DNA from 3 places in the Brevibacillus sp. FW306-2-1A-C05A genome. Region 3 is predicted to be linked to each of the others. Evidence: riboswitches for the same ligand, from Rfam matches in the RefSeq annotation. Region 3 holds a riboswitch; each other region holds the start of a gene.
What was found. A riboswitch is a leader RNA that binds a small molecule or an ion and turns the genes downstream of it on or off. The one in region 3 is predicted to bind lysine.

Region 1 (3,273 bases), on a different contig from region 3:
ACAGCAAGTTCGCTCCCCGCTTGGAAAGGGATGGCGCGGGCATTCCGCAGACCGCAGAAGTCGCAGGGGCACCGCTCGTCCTCATGGATGAGATTGCCCGCGAGCTGAAAGAATCGCGCGCGACCTTTGCCACGGTACAGGGCGCAACGACAGGCATCGGCGGCATTTTTACGCTGGCGCTTGATATTCCGTTGCTGCTCGGCACGTCGCTGAAAGTGCTGCAAGAAATGGCGCTATGCTACGGCTATCGCCCGGAGGACAAGCGGGAGCGGCTGTTCGTGGTCAAATGCCTGCAGTTCGCTTCTTCCGATATCGTCGGCAAAAAGGCGATACTGGCTGAGCTGTCGCGCTTTGACGAGCCTGCTGCGCAAAAAGACGTCATGGCACAATTGCAGGGCTGGCGGGAAGTCGTGGTGACGTACACGGAAAATTTTGGCTGGAAAAAGCTGTTTCAGATGGTGCCGATTGCAGGCATCCTGTTCGGGGCGTACTTGAATCGCTCAACCGTCCAGGATGTCGCCGAAGCGGGGCGAATGCTGTACCGCAAGCGGCGAATCCTGGAGCGATTGCGCGTGGAGCAAAACAAAGAGGAATGATTAGCTCCAGTCCTCTGCCGTGATCGCAAATAGGAGGTGATCTTCCCACACGCCGTTGATTTGCAAATAGCGCAAGGACAACCCTTCGTGGCGAAAGCCGTTTTTCTCCAACACGCGGATGGAGGGAGTATTGCGGGGCATGACAGCGGCCTGTACCCGGTGCAGCCCGGCTTCCTGGAAGGCGTACGCGAGCGCAAGCCGTACGGCCGCAGTGGTGTAGCCTTTGCCGTTGCAGGCTTCATCCATGAAGTAGCCGATGGTCGCGTTTTGCCAGGCGCCGCGCACGACGTTTGACAGAGCGACGCGGCCGATCATTTCGTCCGTGTCGCGCAAAAACACGCCAAAGGCGAAGGCGGTCCCTGCTGCAAAGTCTTGCTCCGCTTGCGCAATTTGCGCCTCCTGACCGCTCAGCGTCAGGAAGGCGGCGGAGCGGAGCGGCTCGAACGGTTGCAGGAAGGCATGATTACGCAGCCGAAGCTTCAGAAGCTCGGCTGCGTCATTTGCTTGCAGTGGTCGCAAGTAGACCGTATGCGTATGTAACGTCATGATATCAATCCTCCTTCTTGAGAAAAGATGGATCGACATTTTATCATGACAGCGCTTGCTTGAAAAGGATTTTTTTGGACAACTTCTTTTCCGGCGCTAGTCTTAGCCGAGCAGCTCGGAGAAGGAAACGCCAAACTGTTTGCAAATCTCTACTTCTTTTGCGTTAGGAGACAGCTCGATTTTCAGACCTTCGAGTGGAGTTTCCGCTCCGCGCTCGCTCGCTTTTTTCAGCAAAATATCTACAGCAGCGCCCACATGCTCGTAAGCGGAGTCGCAGGAACCGAAAGCCGCGACTTTTTTGCCGCTCAAATCAATATCGTCCATCTCTTCGTAAAAGTCCAGGCACTCGTCTGGCAGATCGCCGTCGCCCCATGTATAGGCACCGAGCAAAATGGCATCGTAGTCTTCCAGTTCCTTGGCAGTGGCATCCATGACTTCTTTTATCTCCAGGTCTTTTCCGGTGGAACGAATCCCTTCGGCAATTGCTTCAGCAACTTCCTGCGTGTTTCCTGTCATGCTTGCGTACACCATCAAAATGCGGCTCATAAGAAGTAAACCCTCCAAATAAGATAATGAAAATCATTCTCACACAAATAAAATAATGAAAATGATTCTCGTTGTCAACAGTTATTTTTCTTTCCATAAAGCTGTTGCCACAAGTGATTGATTTTGGTAGAGTAAAATGAAATTATAATATTGGAAGTCTAAATAGAGGTGCGCCGAAGATGAGTACATCTTTTCGTAATCTGCCAGGGGGCGGGAAGAGAGGGAAAGGCTAAAGCGCCGAAGCTGTTGCTGTTCCCCTCGGATAGCAGCGGCTGGGGTGATTCGTGAACAATGAGCATCCTGTCACAAAAGGCAATCGCCTGTTTGTGGAGCGCTATTTACGATTTGCTTGGGCAGTATGGAAAGCAATGAGATAGCGAATGCACTCATTGCTTTTTTTAGTCAGGGGAGCGGTTCGCTCTCGTTGACAGGCACGCTTTTTATTAAAAGGAGGATGTACCAGTGAACATGATGGATGCCAATGAAATTATCGCGTTTATTCAAAAAAGCGAGAAGAAAACACCAGTGAAACTATACGTGAAAGGCAATCTGGAGGGCATTGACTTCGGTGCCAGCTCCAAGACGTTCATTACAGGCACGACTGGCGTTGTGTTTGGCGAATGGAAAGAAATCGAGCCGGTTCTGGCTGCGAACGCGGACAAAATCGAAGACTACGTAGTAGAAAGCGACCGCCGCAATTCGGCGATTCCGTTGCTCGACACAAAAGGAATCCAGGCGCGCATCGAGCCAGGCGCGATTATCCGCGACCAGGTGACGATCGGCAACAACGCAGTCATCATGATGGGCGCTACGATCAACATCGGTGCTGTGATTGGCGAAGGCACGATGATCGACATGAACGTCGTCGTCGGCGGCCGCGGAACGATCGGGAAAAACTGCCATATCGGCGCTGGTTCTGTCATCGCAGGCGTCATCGAGCCGCCTTCCGCGCAGCCAGTCGTAGTGGAAGATGACGTCGTAATCGGTGCCAACGCCGTGGTTCTGGAAGGCGTGCGCGTAGGAAAAGGCGCGGTTGTGGCAGCGGGCGCGGTCGTCATTGAAGACGTGCCGCCATACGTTGTGGTGGCTGGTACACCAGCGCGCGTGATTAAACAGATCGACGACAAAACTCGCTCCAAGACGGAGATCAAGCAGGAGCTACGTCAACTGTAGGGGAGAGAGCTCACATGGACTGGCGTACGCTTGATGAACAATACATCGTCTCTTCCTACAAACGCTTGCCGATCGCGATCGAAAAAGGGGAAGGCAACTACCTGTACGACACAGCGGGCAAAAAGTATTTGGATTTGTTTACGGGGCTGGCCGTCAATGTGCTCGGCCACTCCCATCCGCGGATCGTCCAGGCGCTGCGCGAACAGGGCGAGCGCTTCCTGCACATTTCCAACGTATTTTTGAACCAGCCGGCAATCCGGTTGGCCCAGCGGCTGGTGGAGCAGACGATCCCGGGAAAAGTGTTTTTCACAAATTCCGGTGCGGAAGCGACCGAAGCCGCGATCAAAATGATCCACAAATGGACGAAGGCAGAAGGGGCCGGGCGCGAAGGGATTGTCGTGCTCCGCAACAG
Region 2 (3,273 bases), on a different contig from region 3:
TCGCACACTATCTACAACTACCAAACGCCCGAGCGGCTCAGCCGCGCCTTGTCACTAGAAGCCGGAATCATCGCCGGCAGCATCGAGCAGTGGAAGGGCAAGGACACGTCCGCACAACTGGAGATCGAAAGCTCGTCCCGCATTCTTATCAAGGTGCGGACGCAAAAATAAACAAGCCGTTCGCCTTTGTGCGGGATACTGCCATACTTTTGTCATTGCAAAAGGCAGCGGGAACCCGCACTCGCGAATCATTCAAAAAGATGCCCCCTCTGCCAGCGGGCGAGGGAGCATTTGCTTCTTATAAGCCGTGCACGACTGCTGTTTCCGCCACATCAAGTCCGTATGCCGTATGCAGGCTGCGAACGGCAAGCTCGGTTTGGCCAGCAGGAATAACGCAGGACACTTTGATGTCCGACGTCGAAACCATTTTAATAGAAATTTCTTTTTCAGCCAAAACGCGGAACATCTCAGCGGCAACCCCCGGATTGTTCACCATGCCGGAGCCGACGATGGACACTTTGGTCAAGTTTTGCTCGAAGTCGACTTTTTCGAAGCCCAGCTCCGCTTTGTTGTTTTCCAGCGTATCCAGCGCCTTTTTCAAGTCATCTGCCGCGACCGTAAACGAAATGTTCGTGACAGCGGCATCGTAGGAGCTTTGAATGATGATGTCGACGTTCACCTGGTTGTCTGCGAGTGTATTGAACAGGCGGGAAAGAGTCCCCACCTTTGCAGGCATCCCGACAACCGTAACTTTGGCGACATCTTCGTCATGCGCGACTCCACTTACTACTCTTCCTGTTTCCATGTTGGCAACCTCCTCAACGTACGTACCCTCTTCGGCAGTAAAGCTGGAGCGGACCACCAGCCGTACCTTGTATTTTTTCGCAGCCTCCACCGAACGCGGATGCAGGACGCCTGCGCCGAGATTGGCAAGCTCCAGCATTTCATCATACGAGATCGTATTCAGCTTGCTTGCTGCCGGCACCATGCGCGGGTCGGCCGTGTAAACGCCAGAAACGTCTGTAAAAATCTCGCATTTGTCAGCATTCAGGCTGGCTGCCAGCGTAACCGCCGATGTATCCGATCCACCGCGGCCGAGCGTTGTAATTTCTCCTTCGTCGCTAAGACCTTGGAACCCTGCCACAATCACGACGCGGCCTCGACCGAGCTCCGCCTGAATGCGCTGTGGATCAATTTGCTTGATCCGCGCCCGGCCGTGGATCGCTTCTGTCGTCACTCCGGCCTGCCAGCCAGTCAAAGAAATGGCATCGTAGCCTTTGGAATGCAAGGCCATCGCGAGCAATGCGATCGATACTTGCTCCCCCGTGGTCAGCAGCATATCCATTTCACGCTCGGAAGGGTAGGCGCTGATCTGTTTGGCCATATCTACCAGGACGTCGGTAGATTTGCCCATCGCAGACACGACGACTACCAGGTCATGCCCTTCTTCTTTGTAGCTGATAATTCGGTCCGCAACTCGTAAAATTCGCTCAATAGTCCCTACAGAGGTGCCTCCGTATTTCTGCACGATCAACCCCATGCGGCTTCTCTCCCTTTTCTCATATCCAATGTTTGTAGAATGTATCGTTTTCTCTCGTTTTATTAGCTTGTTTTCGCTTACTCGTTTATGGAAAATTTTACCTGTCACTTTATAAAAAAGGCACCGACAAGGAATAAGTACCTGCCGCTGCCTACTGTTTCGACATACCGGTTCCTCCCTCCCAATACACGCGGACAATGCAGCACATGACAGGACAACACCTATCACCGCTCACATTGACACACCGTGAGATAGCACTCCATCTGACGCCGGTTAAGAGCCAGATGACAGTCCTGCACTTGTTCAATGCAGACCCAGCATGGAGAACTACGGGTTTTCCTCCACACTTCGGCGAATTCCCCTTTCCCGCTCCCTTCACAGATACCCGATCTCAGGGTGGTACTCTTGGTTTTCGCGCCTCTACCTCACTTCATAAGGGAAGTGAGGCTAACTATTCTGTTTGAAACGCATTATATCACGGGAATCCGAACGGTTCAATCGCTTTTTGAAAAAAACGTTACGATTCCAGCTTGCGCAAATGGGCGATAATCTGCTTCGCCAGCTTGTCGCCGATCCCCAACTGCCGGAAATCCTCCACCGTCGCCTCGCGCATTTTTTTCAGCGAGCCAAAATGGGTAAACAACAGCTTGCGCCGCTTTTCGCCGATGCCCGGTATTTCGTCGAGCTGGGAGGAGAGCATCGTCTTCGTCCGGGATTGTCGGTGAAACGTAATCGCAAACCGGTGCACCTCGTCCTGAATGCGCTGCAGCAAGTAAAATTCGTAGCTGTCCCGCTTCAGATTCACCGGCTCCGGCGGATCGCCGTACATCAACTGCGCGGTTTTGTGCTTTTCGTCTTTGGCCAGGCCGCAGACCGGGATGTACAGCCCCAGCTCGTTTTCCAGCACGTCCATGGCGGCGCTGATCTGCCCTTTGCCCCCGTCGATGACGATCAGATCGGGCAGCGGCTGGTTTTCCTTCAGCAAGCGCGAATACCGTCTGCGGATTACCTCGCGCATGGAGCCGTAATCGTCCGGCCCTTCGACTGTCTTGATCTTGAACTTGCGGTATTCCTTTTTGTCCGGACGGCCGTCCGTAAAGACAATCATCGCCGACACAGGCTCGGTTCCTTGGATGTTGGAGTTGTCGAACGCCTCGATCCGGTGCGGGACGCCGATCCCCAGCACATGCCCCAGGTTGTGCACCGCCTGAACGGTCCGCGCGTCGTCCTTGGACATCAGGGCGAACTTTTCCTGCAGGGCGATCCGCGCGTTTTCACAAGCCATCTGCACCAGTTCGCGCTTTTTGCTGCGCTTGGGCGTCAACACCTTGACTCCCAGCCATTCACTCAACAGCTCCGGCTCGCTTTCCTCCGGCAGCAAAATTTCTTTGGGCAGCGCGTTTTGCTTGTCGTAGTAAAACTGGGTGACGTACGACATGAAGTCCTCGCTCTCGTTTCCGTAGTAAGGGAAGGAGGTCGTCTGCCGCTCGATCATCTTGCCCTGGCGCATGTAAAAAATTTGAATGCACATCCAGCCTTTTTCCACGGCAAAGCCGATAATGTCGCGGTCAACCGTATCGGTGAACGTAATTTTCTGCTTCTCCATCACCGCTTCGATGCTCTTGATCTGATCGCGGAACTCCTTGGCCCGCTCAAACTCCATCGCCTCTGCGGCCTGGAGCATTTTTTCCGTGAGCTGCTGCTTCATCTGCTCGTGTCCGCCGTCGAGGAAG
Region 3 (3,273 bases):
AGCTTGATTTTTTCTTCGAGCGCCCGCGCTTCAAAGTACGCTTTTTGTACTTGCATTTGCAAGCTGATTTTCGAAGCGTTATAGGATGCCTCGTCTACGAGCAATGTTTTTTGCGCCTTGGCTGTTTCTTCGTATTTTTTCTTTGCTTCATCCAGAGTATTGATGTCATCTTTCTTGATGGCGGCCTTATCGCGCAGCGTCATGAGGGTTTCGTAGCGGGTGTTGTCATACGTCAGCCGCAGCAGTTCCAGATCAACGTCGTTTTTCAGTGCCTGCTCTACGGCATGGTCGAGGGACAAGGGAACGATTTGGGTCTGTTCCGCTGCTGCGACGAGAGGTTCTTCCGCCAGAGCGAGATGAGCATTGCCTGCCAACAGCGCGGCAACCAGCGTGGTGCTGTAAATGTGCTTGGACAACCTGGATTTCATTATGCTACCTCCTATAAAAAGTAAGAAAATATAATGATAACGATTATCATTATCAAATTTCATGAACAGTATATATTTCCATGCGTTATTCGTCAATACGAAATATGAAAATGTGATAGGAAATATAGTTTGCGCCAAAAAAAAGATTCCCTGCGACGAGGGAATCTTGTAGAGAGTTGTTGCAACGCTATTTTTATTTTTCGTCCATGCTGAGATCGACTTTGTTCAGTGGTACCAGCTTGCTTTTTTTCGTGTATTTGTAAACCAGCCAGACGATCAAAAACAGCGGCAGTCCGATGTAGGAGACGAAAACGCCGTTCCAGTCGATTTCTCCGCCGATGAACGCGGAGTAGTTTTGGCCGATGATGACGATGCAGCAAATGATGAAGGCGAAGATCGGGCCAAACGGGAACAGCTTCGCCCGGTACGGCAAATCGCGCAGATCGCGGCCTTGCGCCAAGTAAGCTTTGCGGAAGCGATAGTGGCTGACGGCGATGCCGAGCCAGGCGATGAAGCCAGACATACCGGAGGCGTTCAGCAGCCACACGTACACTTCGCCATCGCCGAACAGCGAGGACAAAAACGCCAGCGCGCCGATGGCAGCCGTCATGATGAGGGCATTGACGGGGACGCCGTTGCGTGTCACTTTGGAAAACCATTTCGGAGCTTTGCCTTCCTTCGCCAGCACCCACAGCATACGGGTGGAAGCGTACATGCCGGAGTTCCCCGCCGACAGGACGGAAGTGAGAATGACTGCGTTCATTACGGAGGCGGCAAAGGCAAAGCCGGCTTTTTCAAACACGATCGTAAACGGACTGATGGCAATATCGGTAATGTCTCCGCTGATGAGATTCGGATTGTCGTACGGAACGAGCAGCCCGATAATCAGGATCGCGAAAATATAGAACAGCAAGATGCGCCAAAAAATCTGGCGAATCGCTTTCGGGATGTTGCGGGCAGGGTCTTCGCTCTCCCCGGCGGCCACACCGACCAGCTCAGTTCCCTGGAACGAGAACCCGGCAATCATGAACACACCGAGAAGGGCCATGAAGCCGCCGTTGAATGGCGCGTCGCCTTTGGTGAAGTTTTGGAAGCCGACTGCTTCGCCGCCCATGATGCCGAAAATCATCAGGACACCGATCACGATAAAGACGATGACCGTCATGACTTTAATCAAGGCAAACCAGTATTCGGATTCGCCGTAGCTTTTGACAGACAACAAATTCAGAGCAACCATCAGGCAGAGGAACAGGGTACTCCACAAAATGGCGGGAGTATCCGGGAACCAGTATTTCATAATCAGCGCCGCGGCAGATAGCTCGACGGCAATCGTAATCGCCCAGTTGTACCAGTAATTCCAGCCCAGCGCAAAGCCGAGGGACGGATCGACGAATTTGGTGGCGTAGGTGGAAAAGGAGCCGGATACAGGCATGAAGGCAGCCATTTCCCCCAGGCTGGTCATCAAAAAGTAAACCATGATGCTGATGGCGATGTAGGCGACCAAGGCTCCGCCCGGTCCGGCCTCGTGAATCGAGCCTCCACTTGCCAGGAACAGGCCCGTCCCGATGGAGCCGCCGATGGCGATCATCGTCAGATGGCGGGCTTTCAAACCACGTTGCAGTTGATTCTGTGACATATGCTGCTTGCACGACCTTTCTAAAAATTTGAGAAGGTCGGTCGGAAAAGAAAAAACCGCCAATAGCCAAAAAACGGCACAGGGCGGTATGATCCAATCCCCACCAAGCCTTCACTGAAGATAGCACACCACGTTTGCCCGGCAAGCAAACGTGACAGTTCTGTCCCTTTCGGGTACAGCCCCAGCCCATGCGCACAGAGATACGCCATGAGCTTCGGCGGCTTTTCCCTTTCCTGGAGTCATTGATTTCTTCTGAATCTCGTACAGGATGACATAAAAGCCGCGACCTCTACCCTCACCGTGAATGATGAGGATAACATGTATGAAATTGATTTATTTATCAACTATATAAGATTGACGGTTATTTATCAACGAAAAAAGTTGCGCTGCAAAATATTGGCATGGAGCGGTTTTGCTACAAAAAGGATCGGCGTGCAGGCCAGGAGCCTTGCAACTTGCGGATCTGCACGATTTGCCCTGTGTGAAAAGCGTCGTGCAAAATAATGCTCATCACGCTTTGCCCGGCAGGGATGCTCGGAAGCGGCTGGTCGAACGCTTCGTCTGACAGAGCGACGAGCTTTTCATGAATTTGGCGATGGACGGTTTCCATCCGCTGTACGGTGGCCTGCCAGGCTGCTTCGTCGTCGGGCGATCCCGAAGGCTGGAACGTGTCGTCGTTCGTCTCGGCGGTATTGATAAATTCCGTGCCGACGTGCATTCCCATTCGTGAACAAGCAGTTCCATCCGATTCATGTGGTTCCTCCTCGTCTGTCAAACAGATTGGTGAAACGTTATAATGGCAATAAGAAGCAGCTTGTAACCACCTAAATATTTTATGTTGGTTACGGATAGAGAATACCATACACAGGCTGAGCATACAAGAAGCAAAAGAAACGAAAAGCAGATGGGGGAAGAGTGGAGTGAACTGGCTGTGCATTGATTTTTTAAACAGTGATTGGCGCGATTGGCGCGGGTCTGGCCGCAGGGAAAATCGGCTGGCGAAGCAGGAATGGCTGGAGCAGCTTTTGCGGGAATACGCTTTGCACGCCCCATTGCCTATTGATGAGGCGAGTGCAGTGGCGCTGTTGCGTTTGCGCGAATATATGCGCAGTCTGCTGGAGCGGGTCGTGCGCGGGGAAGCGTTGCGGCAGGAGGAACTGGAGGAGCTGAATCAGACGCTCGCGAAGGCGCCTTTTCACGTTCGCGTCA

Region 1: linked by a shared signal. The riboswitch ahead of dapD (2,3,4,5-tetrahydropyridine-2,6-dicarboxylate N-acetyltransferase) and the one ahead of AC3WJN_RS07480 (amino acid permease) in region 3 are both predicted to bind lysine.
Region 2: linked by a shared signal. The riboswitch ahead of AC3WJN_RS08490 (aspartate kinase) and the one ahead of AC3WJN_RS07480 (amino acid permease) in region 3 are both predicted to bind lysine.

What each region holds. Positions count from the first base shown of each region.
Region 1 covers NZ_JBYSWV010000001.1:499,805-503,077, reverse strand. Annotated here, with positions in the region: gene AC3WJN_RS02590 (EcsC family protein) at 1-596, shown strand, start outside; gene AC3WJN_RS02585 (GNAT family N-acetyltransferase) at 597-1,142, opposite strand; gene AC3WJN_RS02580 (flavodoxin) at 1,245-1,688, opposite strand; lysine riboswitch at 1,844-2,033, shown strand; gene dapD (2,3,4,5-tetrahydropyridine-2,6-dicarboxylate N-acetyltransferase) at 2,151-2,861, shown strand; gene AC3WJN_RS02570 (aspartate aminotransferase family protein) at 2,876-3,273, shown strand, end outside.
Region 2 covers NZ_JBYSWV010000009.1:12,142-15,414, forward strand. Annotated here, with positions in the region: gene AC3WJN_RS08485 (DUF2507 domain-containing protein) at 1-171, shown strand, start outside; gene AC3WJN_RS08490 (aspartate kinase) at 299-1,540, opposite strand; lysine riboswitch at 1,785-1,971, opposite strand; gene uvrC (excinuclease ABC subunit UvrC) at 2,058-3,273, opposite strand, start outside.
Region 3 covers NZ_JBYSWV010000007.1:34,134-37,406, forward strand. Annotated here, with positions in the region: gene AC3WJN_RS07475 (TolC family protein) at 1-566, opposite strand, end outside; gene AC3WJN_RS07480 (amino acid permease) at 622-2,064, opposite strand; lysine riboswitch at 2,178-2,364, opposite strand; gene AC3WJN_RS07485 (hypothetical protein) at 2,480-2,788, opposite strand; gene AC3WJN_RS07490 (CGNR zinc finger domain-containing protein) at 2,985-3,273, shown strand, end outside.